Regions from separate parts of the Dermacoccus barathri genome, predicted to be linked through region 2. Evidence: riboswitches for the same ligand, from Rfam matches in the RefSeq annotation. Region 2 holds a riboswitch; each other region holds the start of a gene.
The links. A riboswitch is a leader RNA that binds a small molecule or an ion and turns the genes downstream of it on or off. The one in region 2 is predicted to bind S-adenosylmethionine.

Region 1 (7,021 bases), on a different contig from region 2:
CGGACGCTCGAGCGCCGAAGGGCGCATCCCCCATGGGATGCGCCCTTCGGCGGTAAAGCCGCTGCTCAGTCGAGGTAGTCGCGCAGAACCTGCGAGCGCGACGGGTGACGCAGCTTGCTCATCGTCTTGCTCTCGATCTGACGGATGCGCTCACGCGTCACGCCGTACACCTTGCCGATCTCGTCGAGCGTCTTCGGCTGACCGTCGGTGAGACCGAAGCGCATCGAGACGACGCCCGCTTCGCGCTCGCTCAGCGTGTCGAGCACCGAGTGCAGCTGCTCCTGCAGGAGCGTGAAGCTCACGGCGTCGGCCGGAACGACGGCCTCGGAGTCCTCAATGAGGTCACCGAACTCGCTGTCGCCGTCCTCGCCGAGCGGGGTGTGCAAAGAGATCGGCTCGCGACCGTACTTCTGGACCTCCACGACCTTCTCGGGGGTCATGTCGAGTTCCTTGGCCAGCTCGTCCGGGGTGGGCTCGCGGCCCAGGTCCTGGAGCATCTGGCGCTGGACGCGGGCCAGCTTGTTGATGACCTCGACCATGTGCACCGGGATGCGGATGGTGCGCGCCTGGTCGGCCATGGCGCGGGTGATGGCCTGACGAATCCACCACGTCGCGTAGGTCGAGAACTTGTAGCCCTTGGTGTAGTCGAACTTCTCGACCGCACGGATGAGGCCCAGGTTGCCTTCCTGGATGAGGTCGAGGAAGAGCATTCCGCGACCGGTGTAGCGCTTGGCGAGCGACACGACGAGACGCAGGTTGGCCTCGAGGAGGTGGTTCTTGGCGTTCTTGCCGTCCGAGGCGATCCACCACAGCTCACGCTTGAGCTTCATGTCGATCTTGTCGCCGGAGTCGAGCTTCTGCTCCGCGAACAGGCCGGCCTCGATGCGCTTGGCGAGCTCGACCTCCTGCTCGGCGTTGAGCAGCGCGACCTTACCGATCTGCTTGAGGTAGTCCTTGACCGGGTCTGCCGTGGCGCCTGCCGTGACGACCTGCTGAGCAGGAGCGTCGTCCTCGTCGCCCTGACGCAGGACGAAGCCGCCCTTCTCGTCCTCCGGCTCGGAGGTGTCGCCGGCCTTGCTGTCGGAGGCCTGCTCGGGCGTCTCGACATCGTCACCGGTTTCGGCCGCGATGTCGACCGGCTCGACCTCGTCGACCTCGGGCTCGTCGGCGGCCTTACCTGCCTTCTTCGCAGCAGCCTTCTTCGCCGTCGCGGTCTTCGCCGTCGCGGTCTTGGCCGTGGCCGTCTTGGCGGCAGCCTTCTTGGCCGTGGTCTTCTTCGCGGCAGCCTTCTTGGCCGTCGTCTTCTTGGCGGGAGCCTCGTTGGCGGTCTCGTCCGCCTCGCTCGACTCCTCGACAGCCGCAACCTTCGCGGTCGCGGTCTTCGCCGTCGCCTTCTTGGCGGTGGTCTTCTTGGCCGCAGTGGTCTTGGCCGCAGCGGACTTCGCGGTGGCCTTCTTGGCCGTCGTCTTCTTCGCGGCCGTCTTACGACGTCCGGCTGTGGTGGCCACGGCCTGCTCGGCGTGGGCCTGGTCGAGGACGACCTCGATGTTCTCGGCGGCCAGCGCCTTCAACACGGACTTCTGCTTGGCGGACGACACCTGTGCCTCTTCGATCGCGTCCTTCAATGCGACGCTGTCCACCGAGCCCGTCTCACGACCCGATTCGAACAGAGCTGCCAGAGCCGGGTGGTCGACATCCGCGGGAAGTGCGGGGGGCTGCGTGGTCTTCGACACTGTCGTCACCAACTACCTTCCGAAAGTAATGCGTCGCCGTCGTCGGCCGCAGGGCAGCGACGATCGAAGCGACACCGGAACGAGGAGTGCGATCACGAAACCCCGCGCTTGGCGCTCCGGGTGGTGACCGCTTCTTCACCCATTATAAAACTCGACGGACGAAACCGCAGAATCACGGGGTTCAACGAGCTTCGATTGACGTTCATTCCCTGCCCCGCATCGGCCGCCATCTCAGCAACTGAAGGGCGTTCGGGAGCCTCAGGGCTTGACGGCGAGCACGGGGCACGGGGCGTCGAGCAACAAGCGCTGCGCACTCGTGCCCAGGATCAACTTGCCGACAGGGGTGCGCCTGCGTAGCCCGATGACGAGCAGGGCGGGCTGCACGCGGGAAATCTCCTCGAGGATGGATTCCACGGCGTCGGCGCCGTCCTGCACATCGACGACCTGTGCGCCCGTGTACTCCTCGGCCGCCTTGCGGGCCGCGGTGCGGGCCTCGTCCGAGGGCACCGTGCACACCACGATGAGCGGGCGACCCAGATCCTTCGACTGGCGAGCTGCCTCGGCGAGGGCGGCTTCGCCCTCGGGGCCGGGCGCGAAACTGACGATGACGGACATGGCGACCTCACTCGCGAAATTCGGAATCTGCCGTCACGCTACCCGAGGCCCCTGCGGTGGGCCACTCAAGCGACGCCGCGCACGAGCCGCGGTGTTCCGCGCAACGGACGCTGGACGAGTTCCTGCACGAGCGACGCGATCTGGTCGGCCTCGATGAGGAATCCGTCGTGGCCGTAGGGCGAGTGGATCATGCGCAGTCGTCCGCGACCGTAGGCGCGCACCATCCGCGTCGATGCGCTCACGGGAAAGAGTCGATCGGAGTCGACTGCGGCCACGAGGAGTTCTCCTTCGTACGCCTCCAGCACCGCGTCGAGCCCGCCGCGTCCTCGCCCGATGTCGTGGGTCGCCATGGCCTGCGTCAGGCGCACGTAGGCCAGCGGGTCGAAGCGTCGCGCGAGTTTGGCCCCGTGGTGGTCGAGGTAGCCCTCGACGCTGAAGCGACCGCCCTCGAGCGGGTCCTCACCTGGCTGGGGCTCGGCGCCGAACCGTGCCTCGAACTCGCTTGCGCTGCGATACGAGGCGTGAGCGATCTGGCGGGCCAACGCGAGGCCGTTCGTGGGAAACGTGCCGTGACGCAGGTAGTCGCCGTCGCGGAATTCCGGGTCGGACGTGATGGCGACGACCTGGGTGTGACCCCAGGCAATCTGGTCCGCGGTCGCGCAGCCACTGCTCGCCACGACCAATGCCCGCTCGACGCGGTCCGGGAACCCCGCGACCCACTCGGCCGTGCGCATCCCCCCGAAGGAGCCTCCGATGACGGCGTGCAGGCGTCGCACACCGAGCGCTTCGAGGCACGCCGCTTCGGCGCGGACCTGGTCTCGGACGGTCACCTGCGGGAAACGTCCGCCCCAGGGCTCGCCGTCCGGAGCGAGCGAGATGGGGCCGGTACTGCCACGGCATCCACCGAGAACGTTGATGGCGAGGACGAAGTACTCGTCGGTGTCGAGTGCTGCGCCGGGGCCGATGATTCCTGGCCACCAACCCGGGGTGGGCTGCCCGTCGCCAGTATCGCCGACGACGTGCGAATCACCCGTGAGCGCGTGCTCGACGAGGACGACGTTCGACGCGTCGTCGTTCAACTCGCCCCAGCACTCGTAGGTCATGACGACGTCCGGCAGCGTGCGGCCACTTTCGAGAACGACGTCTCCCAGAGCGACGGCTCGTGCCTGCGCGTTGAACCCACTCGGCGCCTGCACAGGACGCGTAGCGGCCGGTGCGACGTGCGCTGAATGAGAGCTCGCCATGTGTCCTCCTCGAAGGACTCGCCGAAGCGACTGGCGAGTCCGCGCTTGCCGCAGCGTTCACGGCCCTGTCGTCACCCGGGGCACCCCACCGCGGTGGAGGGTTGCCGCTCAGTCAGCCGGGGCTTGTGTGACTGAGACTCTTGACGCTCCGAGACTAGGGCGAGTGCAGCGAAGGCGCCAGGAAGGCCCCTGCTGATGTCCACGATGTGAAGCGCCGGCCCGGTGGCTGCCCGCACTCTCTCGCCTCGTCGCCACGACGTCAGCGACGGCGCCGCGCCGCACGATTCGGCCTCGCCGGCCGCAGGAAGTCCTCGTACGCCATGCCGGAGGAGGTCATCCTCACGACGAGGTCGACGAGAGGTAGGCGCGCGCCCCGTTCCTGGGCCTCGGCGGCGGCGAGCACAGCGCTGGGCCGCTCCCCTTCCCGCCAGCGCGCGAGCGCCACGAGACACAGCCAATGGGCTCGCGCCGGCTCGGGCACGGCGACGAGGATCTCCAACAGGCGCTGCGAACTCACCGGCTCGGACCAGCACTGCCGCGTGGTACGGGCTCCCGCGGCCAGTTCGGGCACGACGCTCCACACCATCTCGTCGCGCAGGAGTGGATCGGGCATGGCGTCGACGACGAGCGCCAGAGCCTCACGCTCGCGAGTGCTGTGGGGGTGCCCGGAGCCTGAGGCCACCTCACGCCAGGCCGCGCGCACCCGGCCGGTCTCGCCCGGTAGCCCGACGAGCAGGTCGGCGACGGCCCGTTGGGCCAGTGGCGAAACCGCGCGGAGGGCGGCCACGGCTTCATCACGCGATAACGCCGGTTCGAGGCGTCCCTCGAGGGCCGATGCGAGGGAGGGCACATCGGCGGCAGTCGGCACTGGGGCCAGTGCACCGTCACAACAGCCTTTGGTGCACGTCGTTGCCCACCAGACGTCAGGGGCCACGACGAGGGCGTGCTCCACCTCGACGGCCGGTGCGAGAGCCCGCGTGACCAGGTCGAGATCGACGCCGGGACTGCACTGGTAGGCCGTGACGACGACGCCACTCGTGCCGAGACGATTCGACGCCTCGACGACGCGATCGCGCACGTGGTGAACGTGCTCCGGGGTGACGACGGCTTCGTCGAAGCGGGCAGCCCCCGCAACTCGCCCGCCGTCCATGAACGTGACGACGAGGGACGCCGTCGGAGCGAAGCCGAACTCGTACGGCATGAGGGCGAGCAGCGGGCCCATGCCCGAGAGATGAAGTGTGGTCATGGCTTCACGAAGCCATGACCACACTTCTCACGACCAGTGCGAGGCGCTGGCGCCTGTGGACAAGGGCGTCCTCAGCGCACGCGCTCCCCCGCCAGCGTCACACCTGTGCGCTTCTCCCAGTCGAGGAAGTCGTCGGTGACGTGCACGAGCGAGCTCGCCAGCCACGTGAGGACGGCGGCGTCGTCCGCAAGACCCACGACTCCCAGGAGCGCCTCGGGCAGCAGATCGACCGGCGAGGCGACGTAGGCCGCAGCAGCCGTGAGCAGCGCGAGCTGCGCGGTGCTCACGCCCCGGTACGAACCGGAGCGCACAGCGCGAGCCAGGCGCGGAAGTGCGCTGAGGCGGGTCGTGAGCGAGGGACCTCCGGCGGCGGACGCCGCCGTCACTGCAGCAGCGAGGGATTTCAGGCCAGCGAGTCGGGTGACGCGGCGACCGAGCGAGGTGGGACGTGCCATCGAAGTGCCTCCGGTTGACGAGCGTTCAGGTGAACAAAGCGTCAACGCCGACGCCACGCGGTGCATTCCGCGGGCGCCGGCGTCGTCACGATCGGCGGAGCGTCAGGCCGTGGGCGGCACGGCCGCGATGAAGTCGTTGCGCGCCGCGTCGGCGATCTTGCGCAGGAGCATGACGTCGAGCCCCGCACCGATGAAGCCACCCGCAACCGGGATGACGCGCGGGATGCGCGAGAGGAACTTGCGCCCGACCTGCGTGCCCAGGCGGAACGCGACGGACTTGTTGACGACCGCGAGCGCCGCCGGGGGAAGACGACGGGTCGCAACGTTCGTCGCGACACCGCCGCTGAACGCACCCATGCCCTTGAGAACCTGCGTGGCATCGGCGCCGATGAGGTCGAGCAGGATGGCCGAACGGACCGACTCGTCGCGCAGGTTGTGGCCGTACAGGTACGCGATGGAGGCCACCATGCGCGTGGCAACGGTGTAGAAGCCGACGATGTTGGCGGGCAGGGCCACGGGCATCGTGATGAAGCCACCGAGGTTGGTGACGAACCCGTTCGCACCCGCGAGCTTCGTGTGTGAACGCACGATGGCGTCGACCGCGGCTTCGCGTGAACCGTTCTTCTTCAACGCCTCGTCGGCCACCTTCGCCGCGGAGTCGAAGGTGGCGACGCCGTCGATGCCGGTGGAGATGAGGTGCTGGGCCAGGGAGTTGGCGGCGCGATCGAAGGTGCCGTTCGAGCCCTGAGCCGGCTCAATTTGCTTGTCGTCTTTGTCTTTACCGAATCCGAACATGGGCTGATCCTTGCAGCGCACCGATGGCTGGGCAACCGGTACCGCGAACGCGGGCCTCGTCAGTCGGCCTGGGGGCGATTCGGCGATCCGTCGGAGTCGTCCGAGTCGTCGGCGTGGCGAGCGGCGCCACGCTCGCCGCCGGGCGTGTCCTCGTTCTCGTCGCTGCCCGAACGCAGGAACTGCTCGAGTTCCTCGCCGATCTCGTCGGCGCTGGGCAGTTCGTTCATCTCAGCCGCGAGCAACGACCGGCGCCGGCGGCCCTCGGTGAACGTGTCGTACTGCTGCTCGAGGCCGGAGACCACCTCGGTGACCTCGTCGTTCTCCCCGACCTGCTTGGCGATGTCGGCCCGGTGCAACCCGGCGATGGCGGCCAGCTCCTGCGCCGGAATCGCGAGTCCGGTGAGCCCGGTGACGCACTCGAGAGCCGCGATGGCGGCGTCGCCGTACTCGACCTGCACCAGGTAGTGCGGCACGTGGACGGCGAATCCGGCCGTGTCGATGCCGGCCTCGGCGAGACGAATGTGGAGCAGCCCCTCGGCGCTGGCCGGGATCTGGACGTTGCCGAACAGCGGCTCGTTCTCGGTGAGGTAGCGCTGGTTCGAGGCGTAGCGCGTGAAGCCGATGGGACGCGTGTGCGGCACCGCCATCGGGATGCCGTGCGCGCTCACCATGAGGCTGACGCCGAACATCGAGGCGAGGATGCGCGTGGCCTCGGCGACGCGCTCCCACTGGTAGTCGGGCTCGGGGCCGGTGAGCAGGAGAAACGGCGTGCCCTCGGCGTCGATGACGCGGTAGAGCACGAGCGACGGGTCGTCGTACTCGCTGAAGCGGTCGCGGTCGAACGTCATGACCGGACGACGGCCGCGGTAGTCGAGCAGCTGGTCGAGGTCGAACGACGCGACGACCGTGTGCTCGAGGGTGCCGAGGATGTGC
Region 2 (7,021 bases):
CGCCGCGCGCGAGCGTGGCGTGAGTGTGCTCGGTGTGACGCTGAGCCGCGAGCAGGCGGAGTGGGGTCAGCGTGCTGTGCGCGAGGCGGGCCTGGAGCACCTCGTCGAGATTCGCCACAGCGACTACCGCGACGTGACGGAGACGGGCTTCGACAAGGTGAGCTCGATCGGCCTGACGGAGCACATCGGCGTGAAGAACTACCACGACTACTTCACGTTCCTGCACTCGAAGCTGCGTGACGGCGGGCGCCTGCTCAACCACTGCATCACGCGTCGTGACGACACGGCGTCGGCGCGCCCGGAGCCGTTCACGGACCGCTACGTGTTCCCCGACGGTGAACTGGCCTCGCCGGGGCGCCTCATCGCGGAGTGCCACGACGCCGGGTTCGAGGTGCAGCACGACGAGAACCTGCGCCTGTCGTACGCGCACACGCTGGCCGCGTGGTGCCGCAACCTCGAGGCGAACTGGGAGTTCTGCGTCGGCGAGGCCGGCCTGCCGACGGCGCGCGTGTGGGGCATCTACATGGCCGGTTCGCGCCTGGCGTTCGAGGAGGGCTGGCTGCACCTGCACCAGGTGCTCGCGACGAAGACGACGGAGAACGGCGACAACGGCGGCTACCCGCTCGGCTCGCACTGGAACGCCTAACCCCACCGTCGATGTTGAGCGGGGACCGCGGCACGGGTGCCGCGTTTCCAAGGAAACATCGCCTAGCGCGATGCAGCTGCTGTGTACCTGGCCGCTCACCGGAGGTTGCGATGAGTCACGTGCCAGGCACCGCTACCGGGCGTACGGCGTCGAGTGGGATTGCGGGGCCAGGCTCCCTCGTCACCCATCGCGCCCGTTCTTTGTCGCTGGCAGCCTCCGACTTTCGTGACTCACGCAGATCGTCCTGTGTAGTCCACAGGACGATGTCGAGTAGGCGGACGTCTGATGTCTGCGAGATACCGGGGATCTCGTGCGTGGCATCACGCAGGGCCCCCATCCAACCGGCGCGATCACGAAGTGTCGATCGCAGGCCGGGGAGCGCGTGGTGGATGTTCCTCCGCCGCCGTGTCTCGGCGCGTTGCGTAGCCCCGTAGGAGAACCCGTATTGGCCGACACCGAACGCCGTCGCGAGGTAGCTATCGAGGATCGTTGCGGCATGTGGCCGATATAGGGCGGCAAGTTTCGTAATGGTGGGAGTGCGCGCCCCGTGGAATCCGAAGGCGCTCAGCTCCGTGAGCGCGTCCAGTTCGGCATCGGAGAACTCGGTCAGGTCCTTAGAATCCGGTACCAAGGCGACACGTGCCGCGATCTCGGTCCGCCGCTCAACCGTGAATGCCGTGACCGCACCGACACTAGGGCGTGCATTCATCAACGCCGACAACAGCAAGTCCCAGGTGCGTACCTCTTCGAAGTGCCCTTCATTGCGAGCTGTAATCGCCGCGAGGTCGTAGATCGTCCATCCGCTGAGCGGGTGCGTGCAGTACGCCCACACTCGTTTGGTTGCGTCCTCGACGTCCACGGGCGCCAGGATGGCGCCTTCGACCAGGAGCGGTGACGGGACATTGTGAGTTGTCATGTCCGAAATTATCCGTTTCGGTCACGCCGCGACCCTGAAATACACCAGCCGCTCAGCTAATCGGAACAGGGAGGGGAGCGGATGTGTCCCCGCTGCGGAGTCCCGCGATGCGGACACTCGCCAACCAATAACTGTTCGTTCCACAAAGGATGCGCTTACGTTATGGGCGGGTCACGAGTTCCGGCGACAAGTCTCGGCTGGCCGGACGGCAACCCTCCGCTGCGGTGGGGTGCCCCGAGTAACGACCTGGCGCGTCGCCGCCCGGCGTCTGCGCAAGCGCAACGAACAAAGAGGTTGTCATGACACTTCTCGCTACCCACGCTCCCGCCACGACGCCCGGACTGCGCATCGAGCGCCTCGGCCCGGCCCTGGGCGCCGTCATCCACGGCATCGACCTGGCGTCCATCGACGAGATCGCGGCCTTCGACATCCGCCGCGCCCTGCTCGCCCACAAGGTGCTCTTCTTCCGCGATCAGCACGGCTTCGACGACGACGCCCAGGTACGCCTCGGCAACCTCCTCGGCGACCTGACGCCCGGCCACCCCGTCGCCGGCAACCACGAGCGCAGCGAGATCTACAACATCGACTCGAGCGACCCCGAGTTCTCCTTCTCCGACGTCTGGCACACCGACGTCACCTTCATGAAGCGGCCGCCGTCCATCAGCATCCTCCGCGCCGTGACGCTCCCGCCCTACGGCGGCGACACGTCCTGGGCCGACAGCCAGGCCGCCTACGACTCCCTCTCCGCACCCCTCAAGGCGCTCGCCGACCAGCTGCTCGCCGTCCACGACGGCAACCGCGAGTGGGGTGCCTTCCTCAAGAAGAACGGCGGCCACGAGTGGGAGGGCGAGATCGTCACCGAACTGCCCGCCGTCGAGCACCCCGTCGTCCGCGTCCACCCCGAGACCGGCCGCCGCGGCCTCTTCGTCAACCCCGGCTTCACCTCCCACGTCAGCGGCGTCTCCGAAGCCGAATCGCGTGCCATCCTCGACGCCCTCTACGCCCACCTCACGCAGCCCGAGCACACGATCCGTCACCGCTGGGCGCCCGGCGACGTCGGCATCTGGGACAACCGCGCCACCTCCCACTACGCCAACCGCGACTACACGAACACCCGCGTCATGCACCGCGTCACCGTGCGCGGCGACGAGCCCCGCGGCGTCGACGGCCTGCGCGCCCACTAAGCGCACCGAAAACTGATCGACGCCCCACGGTCGGGGGTGATGAGATGACCGACATGATCGAACTCATCGCCCCCGACGCCGCGCGCTACGACGACTGGTCGGCCATGCTGCGCGAGTTCCGCGACGCCACCACCGACTCGCGCGGCGACCACTGGGTGTGCGCGGGCGGCATGGACGGCTCGGGCTTCTTCGCGGGCACCGACGTCGACATCACCTCCGACGGCTTTGCCGCCTACGTCGAAGACTGCGCCCGCCAAGGCAACACGATGTGGCCGCCGCACACTGGCCTCGTCCACTGCTCCTACTTCTGGATCGTCGACGACGGCGCCCTCGTCGGTCACCTCGCCCTGCGTCACGCGCTCAACGAGTTCCTCTACGAACTCGGCGGCCACATCGGCTACTCCGTGCGGCCAGCCGCTCGCGGACGCGGCATCGCGAAGGAGGCTCTGAAGCTCGGGCTCGCCGAAGCCGCCGCGCTCGACATCGCCCCCGTGCTCGTCTGCTGCGCGCAGACGAACGGCGCCTCGCGCGCCGTCATCGAGTCCTGCGGGGGCCGGCTCGAGGACGTCCGCGAAGACAGCCGTCGCTACTGGTTCGGCGACGGACCGCGCCCCACCGGCCCCACTGCGTGACGTTCGTCCACATTCGTGATGAAGGCGTGACCTGCGCGTGCGTTGTCAAAGCCCTGTGACCTACCCGACACCGCATAACGTGGCCCTGCTCACACTCACACGAAAAGGGAGGTCTCCGTGCCCGCGTCGAGCACCAAAACCCCCGAGCGCGACGGGAACACGCCCCCGGTCGCGGTCGACCTACCCCGCCAGATCACGGGACGTCAGAAGATCGTCATCGCCGTCGCGGCCGTCATCGCCGCCATCGGTTGGACGATGGTTGCGTTCGTCCGCGGCGAGCACGTCAACTCGATCTGGTTCGTCATGGCTGCCGTCGGCAGCTACGTCATCGGCTACATGCTGTACAGCCGCCTCATCCAGTACAAGGTCATCCGTCCGCGCGACGATCTCGCCACCCCGGCCGAGCAGTTCGAGAACGGCCAGGATTTCCTGCCCACCGACCGGCGCGTGCTGTTCGGTCACCACTTCGCCGCCATCGCCGGCGCCGGCCCGCTCGTCGGCCCCGTGCTCGCCGCGCAGATGGGTTACCTGCCGGGCACGCTTTGGATCATCTTCGGTGTGATCTTCGCGGGCGCCGTGCAGGACTACATGGTGCTCGCCATCTCCACGCGCCGCGGCGGTCGCAGCCTCGGCCAGATGGCCCGTGACACGCTCGGCCCGGTCGGCGGTTGGGCGGCCATGTTCGCCGTCATGACGATCATGATCATCCTGATCGCCGTGCTCGGCCTCGTCGTCGTCAACGCGCTCGCCGAGTCGCCCTGGGGCGTCTTCTCGCTCGCGATGACGATCCCGATCGCGCTCTTCATGGGTTGCTACCTGCGCTTCATGCGCCCGGGTGCCGTCTCCGAGGTCTCGGGCATCGGCGTCGTCCTGCTGCTCCTCGCCATCGTCGCCGGTGGCTGGGTTGCCGGCACCGACTGGGGCAAGGACATGTTCACGCTGTCGCCGACGGCGCTGTCGTGGGCCATCATCATCTACGGCTTCGCCGCTGCCGTCCTGCCCGTGTGGCTCCTGCTCGCTCCGCGTGACTACCTGTCGACCTTCATGAAGGTCGGCACGATCGTGCTGCTCGCGCTGGGCATCGTCATCGCGCGCCCGTCCATCGACATCCCGGCCATCACGTCGTTCGGCAAGGAGGGCAACGGCCCCGTCTTCGCCGGTTCGCTGTTCCCGTTCCTGTTCATCACGATCGCCTGTGGTGCGCTCTCCGGCTTCCACGCTCTCATATCCTCGGGCACGACGCCGAAGCTGCTGCAGAAGGAGAGCCAGGCTCGCCTCATCGGCTACGGCTCGATGCTCGTGGAGTCGTTCGTCGCGATCATGGCGCTCATCGCGGCCGCCATCATCGACCACCACCTGTACTTCGTCATGAACTCGCCCGCCGGCGTCACCGGCGGTACGCCCGAGAAGGCTGCCGCGTGGGTGAACTCGCTCGGCCTCGGCGGCGACCCGACGTCGGCCACCGAGATCGCGCAGGCCGCGAAGGACGTCGGCGAGGAGTCGGTCGTCTCCCGCACGGGTGGCGCACCGACGTTCGCCTTCGGTATGTCGAACGTGTTCTCGCAGGTCATCCCCGGCGCTTCGATGAAGCAGTTCTGGTACCACTTCGCGATCATGTTCGAGGCGCTGTTCATCCTGACGACGGTCGACGCCGGTACCCGCGTCGCGCGCTTCATGCTCTCCGACACGCTCAGCAACGTCCCGGGCCTCAAGCGCTTCCGTGAGACGTCCTGGAAGGTCGGCGCCTGGATCACGACGTTCCTCGTCGTCGCCGGCTGGGGCTCCATCCTCCTCATGGGTGTCACCGACCCACTGGGCGGCATCAACACGCTGTTCCCGCTGTTCGGTATCGCCAACCAGCTGCTCGCCGCGGTGGCGCTGACGGTCGTGGTCGTCGTCGTCGTCAAGAGCGGCCACGTGAAGTGGGCCTGGATTCCGGGCGTTCCGCTCGCGTGGGACGTCATCGTCACGATGACGGCCAGCTACCAGAAGATCTTCTCCTCCGACCCGAAGCTCGGCTACTGGGCGCAGCACAAGGCGTTCGTCGACGCCAAGGAGAAGGGCCTGACGAGTTTCAAGACGGCCAAGACGCCGGAGGCGATCGACGCGGTCATCCGCAACACGTTCATCCAGCAGTCGCTGTCGATCCTGTTCGCGGGTCTCGTGCTCATCGTCGTCATCGCCGGTGTCATCGCCGCGATCAAGGCGGTTCGTGCGGGCGAGGCCGACGACGGCGTCACCGACGAGAAGGTGCCTTCGAAGATCTTCGCCCCGGCCGGTTTCTCGGCCACGGACGATGAGAAGGCCGTGCTCGAGCAGTGGCGCGAGGCCGGTCTCGACCCGGAGGGTGCTCCCACGGGAGGTCGCGTCCATGCCTGAGCAGACGAACACGCAGTGCCGGCTGGAGCAGGAGCAGCCGGGCGGTCTTCGTCGGGCCCTCGACTCGGTGCGGTGGTACTGGGCGTCCGTCATGGGCGACAACCACTACGAGCGCTACCTCGCGCATCACGAGCGCACTCACCCCGGTGAGGCTCCGATGACGAAGAAGGAGTACTGGCGCGAACGCACCGACGCGCAGGACACCAACCCGCGCAGCCGCTGCTGCTGAAACGTCGCACAACGCCGGGCCCCGCAGAACCTCTGAGGTTCTGCGGGGCCGCGGCGTTTCCGCCTCGTTCAGATCACGCGCCAGGCCGGTCAATGAACGTGGTGACACGCGTCAGAGAGGGAATCTGCGGTGTGGAGCTGAACCCGAACTGCGGGGCCGGGGTCACGGGGGCCAGGACGCCGATCGGCTCTCCTTCCCACGAGCCGCTCAGCGTCGCCACACGGCGAAGGTCCTGGGCGACGTAATACTCGTGCGCCCCGTGGCCTGCGGACCCGTGCGTCTGAACCCCCTCCACGAGGCGACGAGCCAGCGGGTTCGACAATCGTGCCGTCACAGGGTGGATGAGCGGTCCACGGACCAGGCGCAAGGGGTAGCCCAAGAGCCTGCGACGACCGAACGTAGCGCTAAGCCTCGAACGATCGGTGGCGATGACCCACTTCGAAGAGGTGCGCGCGACGTGAACGTCCGACAACGTGACCTGATCGAACTGGTACGTCTCGCAGACGTACGCTCCGATTTCTTCGTTGGGAGCGATGAGTTCGCGCGCGCCGTCCGGGTGGGCCACCATGATGTCGGCGAACGCTCCGAACGGGGAGCGCTGCCAGCACCCCACGACGAATCGGCGACCACACGGTGTGCCGACGCCCAGGATGTACCCGTCGAAGCGATGCCGGGCAGTAGAGTTCACGATCTGCCCTTCGGAGCCGAATGTCGACGGCTTAGGAGTGCCGGTAGATTCAGGGTATGCGCATATGGAGCCTTCACCCTGCCCAGCTGGACAGACGCGCTCTCGTGGCGGGATGGCGTGAGGGGCTGCTCGCGCAGAAGGTTCTCGCCGGCGAGACCACGGGGTACAGGAACCACCCGCAGCTGCTGAGGTTTCGTGCCACCGACGACCCGATCCGCGCCATCACGTCGTATCTTTGGCGACTCGCTGAGGAAGCGGATCGACGTGGCTACACGTTTCGTTCGGACAAGCTTTTGAGGCCCCTCGAGCCCTCTGTATCGCTGACGCTCGCGCAAGGGCAACTCGAT
Region 3 (7,021 bases), on a different contig from region 2:
CGGCACCGACCGGCGTCTGCGTTTCGATCATGAGCGTGGTGCGCCCGGCCTCTCGGCAGACACGTTCGACCTCGTCGACGAGACGTTGCTTGAGCGCCGTAGCCCGCTCGTCGAGGCAGGCGACGTCGAACCCGGCGAGATGTGGGTTGTCCTGCGTCGGCATCCCGATGGCTGCGGACCCGACGACGTCGCCGTCGTCGATCGCGGCGAGCCAGACCTTCGCGTGGGCCAGGGACTCCCACATCTGTGCGAGTTCGTTCGGCGGGTAGGCAGTCGTGTCGCGCCCCCACTGGCGGCGCCCGGCCGTGACGAAGACGGTCGCCCACTCCTCGAACTGCGGGTGTTCAGGGGTGATCCGTTCGATGCGCACCGTGTTCATGCCAGTCATGGAACGCCAGCAACCGCGCGCCCGACAAGTGAATTTCCGGCGGTACCGGCCCTACGATCGACGGCAGGCCCGGAACCCGACGCCACATCACCCTGCGTTTCATGGCCGCACCGATGGATGCCAACGTGCGCGGGCGCGTCGGTGCCGGCCGGATGCTCGAGTGGATCGACAAGTCCCCGTACGCCTGTGCCGCGGCGTGGAGCGGGCACTACTGCGTGACGGCCTACGTCGGCAATGTGCGCTTCCACCAGCCGTTGCACGTCGGCGACCTCGTCGAGGTGCAGGCGCGGCTCATCCACACGGGCACGTCGAGCATGCACGTGTCGGCGCGAGTGCGCTCGGGCAACCCGCGCACGGGCGAACTGAACCTCACAACCGAGTGCACGATGGTGCTTGTCGGCCTTGACAACGACGGCCACAAGCGGGCCGTGCCGCCTCGGATGCCAACGCTTTCCGAGGACGTCGCGCTCGACACGCACGCGCAGACGATGGTCGAGATCCGCGCGAGGCTACTGCGCCCCATCCCACTCGAAGTGCCGCCGCTCGTCGACTGAAGTGCACCCCGGCGACACCCGCTCGGAATCCTCTCGGACGCGCCTGCGTTGAACACAGCGACCCCAGTGAAAGGAACGCCCCATGTGGTTCACCCGTCAGGATTCCGCCCCGGTCGACGTCGCTGCCGTGCACGACGTTCTCGGCACGCCACTGCTCGGCGGGTGGCCGGACAAGACCGAGACGCTGTACGTCGCGATGGGATGTTTCTGGGGTGCGGAGCGCATCTTCTGGCAGATCCCGGGGGTCGTCTCGACGGCCGTCGGCTACATGGGTGGCGACCGTGAGAACCCCTCATACGAGGACGTCTGCACGGGCACGACGGGCCACACCGAGGCCGTCCAGATCGCGTACGACCCGGAGAAGGTCTCCCCGGCCCAGCTGCTCAAGGCGTTCTGGGAGAACCATGACCCGACGACGGCCAACCGTCAGGGCAATGACATCGGCACGCAGTACCGCTCTGCGGTCTACTGGACGACGCCCGAGCAGGAGACCGCTACGCGTCGCACCGCAGAAGCGTTCCAGGGTGCGCTGACCGACGCGGGCCGCGGCGCCATCACGACGGAGATGAAGCCCGCCGACGAAGCCGGAAAGTTCTGGCCGGCCGAGGGCTACCACCAGCAGTACCTCGCGAAAAATCCAGGCGGGTACTGCAATCACGGCTACAAGGGCGTGACGTGCCCGGTCGGCGTGGCCGACCTCCCCGCGCAGACCGACGTGCTTCCGCCGAGCAAATAAGCGCGAGCTCGGGGGTACCTCGACCCCGTGGAGTCCACGCTCCGCCCCTAGTGACTCCAGCCCACGGGGAGAGCACGGCGTCAGCGCATCTCTCCACTGGGCAGACTTTCCTGCCGTTGGGTCGAGGCGGCGACTACCCAACCGCAGGAAACTCGGTCCAGCGGTGACGCAGAGTGGCCCAGATCACTTGATTTGACGGGCTTCTCGCGGCGTCTCTAATGTAATGCCGGTCAAGAGATCCGATGCAAAGCCCTGGCTGGTCGGACGGCAACCCTCACGAACGTGGCGGGGTGCTCCAGGTGATGACCCGGCCGCGTCAACCGCGCGGCAAGCACGTTCCGCACCCGGAACACATCCCTTTCGAGGGCTTCGTACCGGTGCGCCCGATCCCGGGAGATCACATGCAGCACACGCATCGCCCCACCCAGGCCCCCACCGCGCGACCGCACACGCACGACGCCGCGTTCGCGCGCCCCAAGCACTGACCGCACCCATCGTCGGGCGGTCGCCGGCACCGCCCACCCCACCGGCGCAACCCACGCGCCTTTGAGGAAGGCACCACCATGTCCGAAAACGAAAAGTCGACGCCCACCACCAGCACCGACACCCCCGCCATCCCGGCCCTTCCGGAGAAGCCGAAGAGCAACGGCGGCAAGTACGCGGCGTTCGGCGCAGGCGCCCTCGTCGTCGCCCTCGCTGCAGGCTTCGGCATCAAGGCCTTCACGGGTAGCGACGACGAGAAGCTGACGAAGATCACCGTCGGTACCACCGAAGCGTCCGACCCGTACTGGAACGAACTCATCAAGGTCGGCAAGGAGAAGTACGGCCTCGAGATCGAGCCGGTCAACTTCACCGACTACACGCAGGCCAATCCGGCCCTCTCCCAGGGCCAGGTCGACCTCAACCAGTTCCAGCACCTTCAGTTCCTCGCCGACTACAACGCCGCGAAGAACGACACCCTGACGCCGGTGGGCTCCACGTACATCGTGCCGCTGTCGCTCTACTCGAAGAAGCACTCGAAGATCAACGAGTTCGCGAAGGGTGGCAAGGTCGCCATCCCGAACGACGCGACGAACCAGGCACGCGCTCTCCTGCTCCTGCAGAGCGCCGGCCTGCTGACGCTCAAGGGCGGCGGCAACTCCCTCTCGACACCCGCCGACATCGACGCAGGCAAGTCGAAGGTCAAGGTCGCCCCGGTGGAAGCCGCACAGACGGCGGCCGCCCTGCCGTCCGTCGAAGGTGCGGTCGTCAACAACAACTTCGCCGCCGACGCGAACCTCGACCCCAGCAAGGCGCTGTTCAAGGACGACCCGAAGGCCAAGTCCTCCGAGCCGTACATCAACGTCATCGCCGCTCGGAAGAAGGACGCCGACAACCCGGCGTACGCCAAGTTCGTGCAGGCCTACCACGAGAAGTCGGTGCAGGACCTCATCGCGAAGCGCACCAAGGGAACCCAGTTCGAGGTGAAGCGCTCCGTCACGGACGTGCGCGGAATCCTCGCCCGTCTCGAGTCGCAGATCAAGGCCGCCAAGTGACCCCTACTCCCCCGAACGACACCACACCCGCAGTCCGTCTGCGTGGCGTGAGCAAGACCTTCGTGCGCGGCTCGAAGGAGGTCAGCGCCCTCCAGGATGTCGACCTAGACGTCGCCACTGGTCGCGTGCTCGCCGTCATCGGCTTCTCGGGCGCCGGCAAGAGCACCCTGGTGCGCCTCATCAATGCGCTCGAGACACCGACGACGGGCACCGTCGAGGTGGACGGCATCGACCTCACGAGCCTCAACGCGAAAAAGATCCGCGCCCTGCGCGCTCGGATCGGCATGGTCTTCCAGCAGTTCAACCTCATCCGGTCCCGCACGGTGTACGCCAATGTGGCCTACCCGCTCGAGGTCGCGGGGTGGGACAAGGCGAAGATCGAGGCACGCATCACCGAGCTCCTTCACTTCGTCGGCCTCACGGAGAAGGCGTGGGCCTACCCCGACGAACTCTCCGGCGGGCAGAAGCAGCGCGTCGGCATCGCCCGCGCTCTCGCGACCAACCCGGAGATCCTGCTCGCCGACGAGTCGACGTCGGCGCTCGACCCCGACACGACGAAGGACGTTCTCGCCCTGCTGCGCCGCGTCAACGACGAACTCGGCGTGACGATCGTCGTCATCACGCACGAGATGGACGTCGTGCGTGAACTGGCCGACGACGTCGTGGTCCTCGAACACGGCCGCCTCGTCGAATCCGGGCCGACCGAGCAGGTGCTCGGCTCCCCCGCCTCGCCCGCCACGCGGCGTCTCGTCGACGCAACGCTGCGCAACGTGCCGGACGCCCGTGAGATCGATCTGCTGCGCCGGCGCGTGAGCGGTCGCCTCGTCACCGCGACCGTCCACGACTCCGCCGGCTTCGGGCGGGTGCTCGCCTCCACCGGTGCGCGCAATGTCGAACCGGAGATCGTCCACGGCGGGCTGACGCCCCTCAAGGAAGCGAACCTCACGACGTTGACCCTGGCCCTGCGCGGTGACGACGACACCGTCACGCAGATGCTGACCGACCTCGCCCAGGTGGCCACCGTCCACGAACTCGAGGAGGCCACGGCATGAAGGTCATCACTGCGGACACGGACTGGAGCGCACTGCGCCCCGTGCTGTGGGAGTCGGTCGGGCAGACCCTCCTCATGGTCAGCGCCACCATCGTCCTCGGCGGTCTGTTCGGGCTCGTGCTCGGCGTGCTGCTCAACACGACGCGCCGCGGCGGCATCATGGCCAACCCGACGGTTCACACGATCCTCAACGTGCTCGTCAACATCATCCGGCCGATCCCGTTCATCATCTTCGCGGCCGCGCTCGGTCCGCTGACGCTGAAGGTCACCGGCTCGACGATCGGTACCGCGTCGATGATCTTCCCGCTGACGCTCGCCGCAACCTTCGGCATCAGTCGCATCGTCGAACAGAACCTCGTGAGTGTCGACCCGGGCGTCATCGAGGCGGCTCAGGCGATGGGCGCGAGCCCGTGGCGGATCATCCGCACCGTTCTCATCCCCGAGGCGCTCGCGCCGCTCATCCTCGGGTACACCTTCGCGCTCGTCGCCGTCATCGACATGACCGCGGTCGTCGGCGCGATGGGCGGCGGCGGTCTCGGCAACTTCGCGCTGGCGTACGGCTACCAGCGCTACCAGTGGGCAGTGACGTGGGCAGCCGTCGTCATCATCATCGTGTTCGTGCAGATCGCGCAGTTCATCGGTAACGCACTGGCCCGCAAGGCTCTGCGTCACTGATCGACGCGCACGGCGAAACGCCCGAGCGGCCGGCAACCTTGGGGGTGCCGGCCGCTCGGGCGTTCAAGGGTCAGTCCGTCAGCGGGTCGACGAAGCGGCCTGCTGCAACTGGGCGCGCAGATCCTGCGGCATGCCGTGACGCTTCTTGCCGTGGCCCTTGCCGTGACCGTGGCCGCGCCTCGAGTCGGACGCCGACTCCGTCAGCGCGTTCGCCGGGCCCGGCGCCGGCTGCGGCACCGGCTCGCACTTCACGTCCGAGTGCCCCTGCCCGCGAGTGCGCTGCGGCGTCTTGCCGGACAGCAGGTAGGTGGCGATCCTGTCGTCCGTGCACGCGATACCGCTCAGCGAACCCGAGTGCGTCGTGCCGCCGACGCCCTCGATGAGCGAGCTCTTCGGGAAGCGCTTACGCACCTCGAGCGCACCGCCGTACGGCGTCGCGCCGTCCTTCGTCTCCGAGATGAGCAGGATGGGCCCGACCTTCGAACCGTCGACACGGGGCGCCTGGCGGTTGCTCGCCTTCACCGGCCAGCTCGTGCACGGAAGGTTGAACATCGCATTGGCCCACGTCTCGAACGGCGCCTTCTTGGCGACGCGCGTGTTGTCGGCCTTCCACTTGTTCCACGACGTGGGCCAGGCAACATCCGAGCACTGCGTGCCGAGGTAGACCGCATACCCGTTGTCCGAACCCGGGCCGGAGCCGTTCGCCTCGTCGTAGAGGTCGGTGACCGGGCCGAAGTCGCCCTTGAACGCCGCGACGAGTGCCTCGGCGTCACCTTCCCAGCCGAACACGTAGTAACCGGCGTTGAGGAAGGCATCCGTCCACTCGTTCGGTCCGATCTTGCCGTCGGCCGGCGTTTTCGCGAGCTTGTCGAGCATCGCGTACCAGCGCTTCTTGATCGCCTTGCCGCTCTTACCCAGGTGGTAGGTGGCGTCGTTCTTGGCGACCCAGTCGAAGAAGGTGTCCATGTTCGCGTCGAACGCGACGTCCTGGTTGAGGTTCGCGTCGTACCAGACGTCCTTGGGGTTGACGACGCCGTCGAGCACCATGCGGCGCGTTTGCTTGGGATACATCGTCGCGTAGACCTGGCCGAGGTAGGAGCCGTAGCTGAAACCGTAGAAGTTGATCTGCTTCTCACCGAGGGCCTTGCGGATCGAGTCCATGTCACGCACGTTGTCGACGGTCTTCATGTGCGGCAACAGACGTGCGCCGTCCGCCTTCGAGCAGGCCTTCGAGTAGCCCGCGGTCTTGTGTAGCCACTGACGTTCCGTGCCGGCCTTCGTCACGCGGTAGTCGGGGCGGTTGTAGCCGAAGTAGTTACCGTCGCACGCGAGGCTCGGGAGGCTGTCGCCGACGCCTCGCGGGTCGAATCCGATCCAGTCGTACGGGTCGCCGCCTCCGTTCGGCACCCACTGACCCAGGCGTGCCAACGTCAGGCCGGAACCGCCGGGGCCACCCGGGTTGACGAGCATGATGCCCTGCTTCTTCGCGTCGGGCGTCTTGTGCTTGATACGGGAGACGGCGAGCTTGATCTTCGCGCCCTTCGGCTTCGCGTAGTCGAGGGGCACCGTGACGTAGCCGCACTGGGCACCCGCCTTGACGAGACTCGGCGCCTTGCAGGCTCCCCACGACACCGGCGGTGGCGTGTAGCTCGACGACGCGCCGGACGTCGGGGTCTTGGACGAGGCCTGCCCGGCGCTCGCGCCTGCGGGTGCAAGGCCGATGCTGACAAGACCGAAGGCTGCGGCTACTGCGCTGAGCGACTTCTTCATGGTTCCCCTTGAATCCCTTTGCGCGACGCGTTCGTTCGCGCACTCACCTACTGATCTTGCCGCTCATAGGTCATCAATGGGTGAAAAGGACCCAAGGAAATGTGATGCAACTCATTGCTCATGTGGAGACGAGAGCCGGGTTCTTCGCCGTGGCTGGTCCCCTCAGCCCTGCGGACGGACGAACGGGAACGCGAGCGTGGCGCGGATCGGAGCCCCAAGCAGCATCATGATCGTGCGGTCGACGCCGATGCCGAGGCCACCCGTGGGCGGCATCGCGTACTCGAGCGCGCCGAGGAACGACTCGTCGAGCGA
Region 4 (7,021 bases), on a different contig from region 2:
CAAGTAGGGGGTGACCCGGCGTTCGGCGCGTACACGCGAGGCGAAGCAGGACGAGACCGTAAGGTTGGCCTCGCCGCGAGAAAGGGGAGGTGTCCGCGTGCAACACCTAGGACCGTACGAACTGCTCGACGTCATCGGGCAGGGCGGCATGGGGCGTGTCTGGCGGGCCCGCGACACGCGCTACGACCGTGTCGTCGCGCTCAAGGTGATTGCCGACCAGGAGGCCGACGAGGCCGACTACCTCAAGCTCTTCCGCCGCGAGGCCGACCTCGTGGGGCGTATGAACTCGCCGCACATCGTGCCGATCCACAACTACGGCGAGATCGACGACCAGGCCTACCTCGACATGCGTTACGTCGACGGGCACTCCCTCTCGGGCGTCGTGCGGCAGTTCGGGCCGGCATCGCTCGGTACGGCCATCGAGATCGTCGAGCAGGCTGCCTCGGCCCTCGACGACGCGCACGCCGCGGGCGTCGTCCACCGCGATGTGAAGCCAGCCAACCTCCTCGTCGACCGCAAGGGATTCGTCTACCTCGCCGACTTCGGCATCGCCGTCGTCGACCGGCACAAGGTGGCGGCCGGCTCTCAGATTCTCGGGTCGTGGGCCTACATGGCGCCCGAGCGCTTCACCGCATCATCCGAGGACGGGCCCGCGGTGGACGTCTACGCGCTCGGCTGCGTCCTCTACTACGCGCTCACGGGTGAACCGCCCTTCGCGGGGCGGGAACTGGAGGAGCTGCGCCAGGCCCACCGCCACGCGAAGGCCCCGTCGCTCGTCGGACGCGTCGACGGGGTGACGCCGCGCGTGGACGCCGCCATTCGGTGGGCGCTTCGCAAGGACCCTGCCGAGCGTCCGCCGTCGGCGGGCGAATGGATCGCCGCTATCAAGAAGGAACGCCGTCGTGCTGCGGCCGGCGGCTCCGGACGCCCCGCACCGGCGCCGGCCCGACCCAGTGCCCCGCCGCGCGCGCATCAGGCGTCCCCGGCACGTGTCGCCAGCGCCAGAGCGGCGCCGCGTCCCGCACCTGCGCCGAGCGGCGGCGGGATGTCGACGTTCCTCGTCGCGGTCCTCGTCGTCCTGGTCCTCGTGGCGAGCGGCCTCGCCGCCGTCATCGTCAACAGCCTCTGATCGCGCGGCAAACCGGCTCGCCCGGCACTTCCGGGAGCCGGTAACCTTGCATCGGGTCGGCGCAGGTGCGCCCCCATCCCGACTTCCAAGGAGACCTCCCGTGTCCGAACAGATCACCCTGACCGTCGCCGGTGACCAGCGCGAGGTGGAGGTCGGGACGACGGGCACGGACCTGTTCGGCGACGACAAGGCCGTCCTCGTCATGCGGGTCGACGGCGACCTGTGGGATCTGCACCGCGAGGTGCCGGCCGGCGCCGTCGTCGAGCCCGTCACGGCACAGGAGCCCGAGGGCCTCGCCGTGCTGCGTCACTCTGCCGCACACGTGCTCGCCCAGGCCGTGCAGCAGGCCAAGCCCGACGCCAAGCTCGGCATCGGTCCGCCCATCACCGACGGGTTCTACTACGACTTCGACGTCGCCGAGGCGTTCACCCCCGACGACCTTAAGAAGCTCGAGAAGGCGATGCTCAAGATCGTCAACGAGGGCCAGACCTTCTGTCGTCGCGTCATCACCGACGCCGAGGGCCTCGAGGAGCTCAAGGACGAGCCGTACAAGTGCGAGCTCATCGGTCTCAAGGGCAACGCGGCCGATGCTGCCGAGGGCGCCGAGGCCGAGGTCGGCGGCGGCGAACTGACGATCTACGACAACGTGCGTCGTGACGGCAGCGTCGCCTGGGGCGATCTGTGCCGCGGCCCGCACGTGCCGTCGACGAAGGTGCTCGGCAACGCGTTCAAGCTGATGCGTTCGGCTGCGGCCTACTGGCGCGGCAGCGAGAAGAACCCGCAGCTGCAGCGCGTCTACGGCACCGCGTGGCCCACGAAGGACGAGCTCAAGGCCTACCTCGAGCGCCTCGCCGAGGCCGAGAAGCGCGACCACCGCAAGCTCGGCGCGGAGATGGATCTGTTCAGCTTCCCCGAGAACATCGGCCCCGGCCTGCCCGTGTTCCACCCCAAGGGCGGCATCATCAAGCGCGAGATGGAGGACTACGTCCGCCGTCGCCACATCGAAGAGGGCTTCAGCTACGTCGGCACGCCGCACGTGTCGAAGGAAGACCTCTTCTACACCTCGGGTCACCTGCCCTACTACGCCGACGGCATGTTCCCGCCGCTGGACCTCGACGGGCAGAAGTACCGCCTCAAGGCGATGAACTGCCCGATGCACAACGAGATCTTCCGTTCGCGCGGACGCTCCTACCGTGAGCTGCCGCTGCGCTTCTTCGAGTTCGGCACGGTCTACCGCGACGAGAAGTCCGGCGTTCTCTCGGGCCTCACGCGCGTGCGCATGATCACCCAGGACGACTCCCACTCCTACGTGACGCCGGAGCAGGCGCCGGGCGAGATCAAGCACCTGCTCGACTTCATCCTCGGGCTGCTGCGTGACTTCGGGCTGAACGACTTCTACCTCGAGCTGTCGACGCGTGACGAGGCCGGCGACAAGAAGGACAAGTTCATCGGCACCGACGAGCAGTGGGAGGTCGCGACGCAGGTGCTCGCCGACGTCGCGAACGCCTCGGGCCTCGAGCTCGTGCCCGACCCGGGCGGCGCAGCCTTCTACGGCCCGAAGATCTCCGTGCAGGCACGTGACGCCATCGGCCGTACGTGGCAGATGTCGACGATCCAGTACGACTTCAACATGCCCGAGCGCTTCGGCCTCGAGTTCCAGACTCAGGACGGCACGCGTCAGCAGCCGGTCATGATCCACTCGGCGAAGTTCGGTTCGATCGAGCGCTTCCTTGGTGTGCTCGTCGAGCACTACGCGGGGCAGTTCCCGGCGTGGCTCGCACCGGTTCAGGTGCTCGGGGTTCCGGTCGCGGAGGAGTACTACGACTACCTCGGCGAGGTGGGCGAGAAGCTGCGTCGGGCCGGCGTACGCGTCGAGATCGACACGAGCGACGACCGCTTCCCGAAGAAGATCCGCAACGCCTCGAAGTCGAAAGCGCCGTTCATCCTCATCGCCGGCGAGGAGGACCGCGACAACGGAGCCGTGAGCTTCCGTTACCGCGACGGCTCGCAGAAGAACGGCGTGCCGGTCGACGAGGCCGTGGCCGAGATCGCCGCGTACATCGCCTCGCGCAACAACACGTCGCCCACGGCGGCCGAGGCACCTGCCGAGGCCTGATCCACATACGACGAAGCCGCCGCCCCGATTTGGGGTGGTGGCTTCGTCGTAGTCTCCGCGGTGCGGGCGATCAGGCGGAGGCAGCCTTCGCGGCTGCGAAGCCCTTGTCGAGGTCGGCGATGATGTCGTTCGCGTTCTCGATGCCGACCGACAGGCGCACGAGGCCGGGCGTGACGCCGGCGCCGCGGCGGTCGTCGTCACTGCCCTGGCTGTGCGTCGTCGTCGCCGGGTGGATGGCGAGCGAGCGGACGTCACCGATGTTGGCCACGTGCGAGTGCAGCTCGAGGGCGTCGACGAACGCCTTGCCCGCGTCGATGCCGCCGGCGATCTCGAAGGAGAACACTGCACCGGAACCGGTGGGCAGGTAGCGGTCGGCCAGCTCCTTGTACGGGCTGTCGTCCTTCGAGGCGTAGAAGACCTTTTCGACCTGCGCGTGCTCGCTCAGGTAGGCGACAACCTTCTTCGCGTTCTCCACGTGACGCTCGACGCGCAGCGACAGCGTCTCGAGGCCCTGGGCGATGAGGAACGCGTTGAACGGCGACACGGCGGAGCCGAGGTCGCGCAGCAGTTCGACGCGTGCCTTGAGGATGAACGCGAGGTTCGCGCCGAGCGCCGAACCGACGCCGAGATCGCGGGCGAAAACGAGACCGTGGTAGCTCTCGCTCGGCTCGTTGAACTGCGGGAACTTCTCCGGCTCCTTGGCGTAGTCGAACGTTCCGGCGTCCACGAGCACGCCGGCGATCGACGTGCCGTGGCCGCCGAGGTACTTCGTCGCCGAGTGGATGACGACGTCCGCGCCGTGCTCGATCGGGCGCAGCAGGTACGGCGTCGCGACGGTGTTGTCGACGAACAGTGGCAGGCCGGCGTCGTGGGCGACACCGGCAACACCCGCGACGTCGAGGACCTTCTGGTCGGGGTTGCTCAGCGTCTCGCCGAACAGCAGCTTGGTGTTCGGGCGGATGGCGCTCTTCCACGCGTCGAGGTCACCGATGTCCTCGACGAAGGTGGTCTCCACACCGAGACGCTTGAGAGTGTACTTGAGCAGGTTGTACGTACCGCCGTAGAGAGCGGCCGACGCGACGACGTGGTCGCCTGCCTGCGCGACGTTGAGGATGGCGAACGTCGTCGCGGCCTGGCCGGAGGCCAGCAGCAGGGCGCCGACGCCACCCTCGAGCGCCGCGATGCGCTCCTCGACGGCCTGCGACGTCGGGTTGCCGATCCGGGTGTAGATGGGGCCGAGGTCGGACAGGCCGAAGCGGTTGGCCGCCGTCTCGGCGGAGTCGAAGACGAACGAGGTCGTCTGGTAGATCGGCAGCGCGCGCGATCCGGTGTCCCCGTCCGGCACCTGGCCGGCGTGGATCTGCTTGGTCTCGAAAGCCCAGTCCTGAGCGCTCATGACAACTCCTCGAAAGGTCGCTACCCGTGCGCGAACCTCGCACGCGGGGTGCGCCGGAAGCTCTGCTTCCGCGCTTGCCCGGGCGTATCCGACGCCGGGCCAGGTCGTCACCCGGAGCACCCCGCCGCGGTGGGAGGGTTGCCGGCCAGCAAACCGGGGTTTGACGCTGGCGCTCGTGACCTGGTCCGAGGATATCCCGGGCGGTATCGAGGGGCGGGACTCGTGTCTCACATCGTGGTTTGCCGTGCGGCGCGGGGCGTTTGCCGAAGGGTCAAGCCGTGGTTGACTGGCGCCATGACGATCACCATCGCCCGGGCCAGGCGTGACGACGCCTTCGCCTGTGCAGCGCTTCGGTTGCGCTCGGACCTCGAGGAGGGGCACCCGAAGCGGGCCGGTTTCGTGACCGAGTACGCGGACGACTTCCTCTCGGCCTTCGACGAGGTACCCACGTGGATCGCCACCCGTTCCGACGGCACCGTCGTCGGCATCGTGCAGTGCGCCCTCGTCCACCGGATGCCGACGCTCGCGCGCGGCGCCAAGCCGTGGTTGTACGTCGCGTTCGTCTTCGTCGTGCCCGACGAACGTGGCGCGGGACTCGGCGAACGCATGCTCCGCACCGTCGACGCCTGGGCGGACGCGCGCGGCGTCGAGCGGATGCTGCTCAACACGCGTCCGAAGGCGCGCCCGTTGTACGAGCGTCTCGGATTCGGTGCCCCGGAGGAGCGACACATGCACCGCGACGCACCGTTCGCGGCCACGAAGGAGCAGCGATGAGCGACATCATCTGGGCCCTCGACCAGCGCGAGCGCTGCATCGCCTGCCCGTCGAAGCCGGCGGCGAACGCCGTCGTGCTCTACCTCGGTGAGGACGGCTCGCTGCCGCGCGAGAGCGTCGGATCGCTGGCCGAACGTGGCGTCATGGCCGCGGGCGTCGTGTGGGCGGGTGTGACAGCGGAACTCACCGACGACGACTGGCTCGACCTCGAGGACGCCGCAAGCGGCCTCGGCGGACTCGCGAGCGCCGTCGCCGTCGTGGGCGAAGGTGATGCCGCAGACGTCGCACAGAAAGTGGCAGAGCGCGTGGGCGGCCTGGCCCACGCGGGCGCTGCGAGCGACGAGCGGCTCGTGGAGAAACTCGCCGAGATCGCTCCGGTCTGACCCGGCGCGCGGGTTTCCCTAGGATGGGGCGCATGGTCACGCAGAACGAGGACTTCACTCCCGAGCACGCCGAGTCCGAGCACGACTTCGCGGGGGAGCCCGACGGTTTCGGCCGACTGTGGACGCCTCATCGCATGGCCTACATCGAGGCCGACCGCCCCTCGAGGGACGCCGGCGACGGCTGTCCGTTCTGCGCGGCGCCGGGCAAGGACGACGCCGAGGGCCTCATCGTGCACCGCGGTGAGCACTGCTTCGTCGTGATGAACCTCTTCCCGTACAACCCGGGCCACCTGCTCGTGTGCCCCTACCGTCACGTGCCGCACTACATCGACCTCACGGACGCCGAGACCGAGGAGTTCACGAAGCTGACGAAGCAGGGCATTCGCGCTCTGAAGGCGGCGTCGAACCCGGCCGGTTTCAACCTCGGCATGAACCAGGGCGATGTCGCGGGCGCCGGCGTGGCTGCGCACCTGCATCAGCACATCGTGCCCCGCTGGGGTGGCGACATGAACTTCATGCCGATCGTCGGTCAGACGAAGGCTCTCCCGGTGCTTCTCGAGGACAGCCGTCAGCGCATCGCGGCGTCCTGGCCAACCGACTGACGGCCTCGACCTCGCGGGGCGCGCGACTCGTGAACGCGGGGTGAGATGTGACTCGTCCGGCGCGGCGCGCACCTCGGCTCGACGTATCGAACCGCTACAGTTGAGTCACCATGCTGAACAAGTACGCGCGCGCCTTCTTCTCCGCGATCTTCCGCCCCCTGGCGCAGCTGCTCCTGCGCCTCGGCATCAGCCCTGACGTCGTCACGATCGTGGGCACGCTTGGTGTCTCGTTCGGCGCGCTGTGGTTCTACCCGCGCGGCGAGTTCCTCGTCGGCACCCTGTTCATCACGGCCTTCGTCTTCTCCGACATGCTCGACGGCAACATGGCCCGCCTGTCGGGTCGCTCGTCGGTGTGGGGCGCTTACCTCGACTCCACGCTCGACCGTGTCGGTGACGCCGCCATCTTCGGTGGTCTCGTGCTCTACTTCGCCGGCCAGGGCGACAACTTCCTCATGGCGTGCCTCGCGCTCGCCTGTCTCGTGCTCGGTTCCGTCGTCTCGTACGCCAAGGCTCGCGCCGAGGGGCTCGGTATGGAGGCGAACGTCGGCATCGCGGAACGAGCCGACCGTCTTGTTGCGGTTCTCGTCACCACCGGCCTCACGGGCCTGTTCGACCTGCCGT

Region 1: another riboswitch for S-adenosylmethionine. It lies ahead of metX (homoserine O-acetyltransferase MetX); the one in region 2 lies ahead of IM689_RS02610 (TauD/TfdA dioxygenase family protein).
Region 3: another riboswitch for S-adenosylmethionine. It lies ahead of IM689_RS03105 (MetQ/NlpA family ABC transporter substrate-binding protein); the one in region 2 lies ahead of IM689_RS02610 (TauD/TfdA dioxygenase family protein).
Region 4: another riboswitch for S-adenosylmethionine. It lies ahead of IM689_RS08385 (bifunctional o-acetylhomoserine/o-acetylserine sulfhydrylase); the one in region 2 lies ahead of IM689_RS02610 (TauD/TfdA dioxygenase family protein).

Annotation. Positions count from the first base shown of each region.
Region 1 is NZ_JADCTK010000004.1:262,380-269,400, forward strand. Features, by position in the region: gene IM689_RS09295 (RNA polymerase sigma factor) at 66-1,733, opposite strand; gene IM689_RS09300 (universal stress protein) at 1,992-2,348, opposite strand; gene metX (homoserine O-acetyltransferase MetX) at 2,414-3,592, opposite strand; SAM riboswitch class IV at 3,629-3,738, opposite strand; gene IM689_RS09310 (DUF4192 family protein) at 3,852-4,838, opposite strand; gene IM689_RS09315 (YkvA family protein) at 4,910-5,293, opposite strand; gene IM689_RS09320 (EcsC family protein) at 5,396-6,088, opposite strand; gene IM689_RS09325 (PAC2 family protein) at 6,148-7,021, opposite strand, start outside.
Region 2 is NZ_JADCTK010000001.1:540,017-547,037, reverse strand. Features, by position in the region: gene IM689_RS02620 (SAM-dependent methyltransferase) at 1-646, shown strand, start outside; gene IM689_RS02615 (DUF6308 family protein) at 762-1,562, opposite strand; SAM riboswitch class IV at 1,732-1,847, shown strand; gene IM689_RS02610 (TauD/TfdA dioxygenase family protein) at 1,862-2,746, shown strand; gene IM689_RS02605 (GNAT family N-acetyltransferase) at 2,791-3,378, shown strand; gene IM689_RS02600 (carbon starvation CstA family protein) at 3,496-5,757, shown strand; gene IM689_RS02595 (YbdD/YjiX family protein) at 5,750-5,986, shown strand; gene IM689_RS02590 (hypothetical protein) at 6,060-6,674, opposite strand; gene IM689_RS02585 (pyrimidine dimer DNA glycosylase/endonuclease V) at 6,731-7,021, shown strand, end outside.
Region 3 is NZ_JADCTK010000002.1:3,538-10,558, reverse strand. Features, by position in the region: gene IM689_RS03120 (GNAT family N-acetyltransferase) at 1-388, opposite strand, end outside; gene IM689_RS03115 (acyl-CoA thioesterase) at 490-942, shown strand; gene msrA (peptide-methionine (S)-S-oxide reductase MsrA) at 1,025-1,678, shown strand; SAM riboswitch class IV at 1,907-2,018, shown strand; gene IM689_RS03105 (MetQ/NlpA family ABC transporter substrate-binding protein) at 2,242-3,213, shown strand; gene IM689_RS03100 (methionine ABC transporter ATP-binding protein) at 3,210-4,265, shown strand; gene IM689_RS03095 (methionine ABC transporter permease) at 4,262-4,939, shown strand; gene IM689_RS03090 (alpha/beta fold hydrolase) at 5,018-6,709, opposite strand; gene lysX (bifunctional lysylphosphatidylglycerol synthetase/lysine--tRNA ligase LysX) at 6,872-7,021, opposite strand, start outside.
Region 4 is NZ_JADCTK010000004.1:56,673-63,693, reverse strand. Features, by position in the region: gene IM689_RS08395 (serine/threonine-protein kinase) at 98-1,129, shown strand; gene thrS (threonine--tRNA ligase) at 1,230-3,245, shown strand; gene IM689_RS08385 (bifunctional o-acetylhomoserine/o-acetylserine sulfhydrylase) at 3,316-4,641, opposite strand; SAM riboswitch class IV at 4,707-4,822, opposite strand; gene IM689_RS08380 (GNAT family N-acetyltransferase) at 4,936-5,415, shown strand; gene IM689_RS08375 (hypothetical protein) at 5,412-5,798, shown strand; gene IM689_RS08370 (HIT family protein) at 5,831-6,400, shown strand; gene pgsA (phosphatidylinositol phosphate synthase) at 6,511-7,021, shown strand, end outside.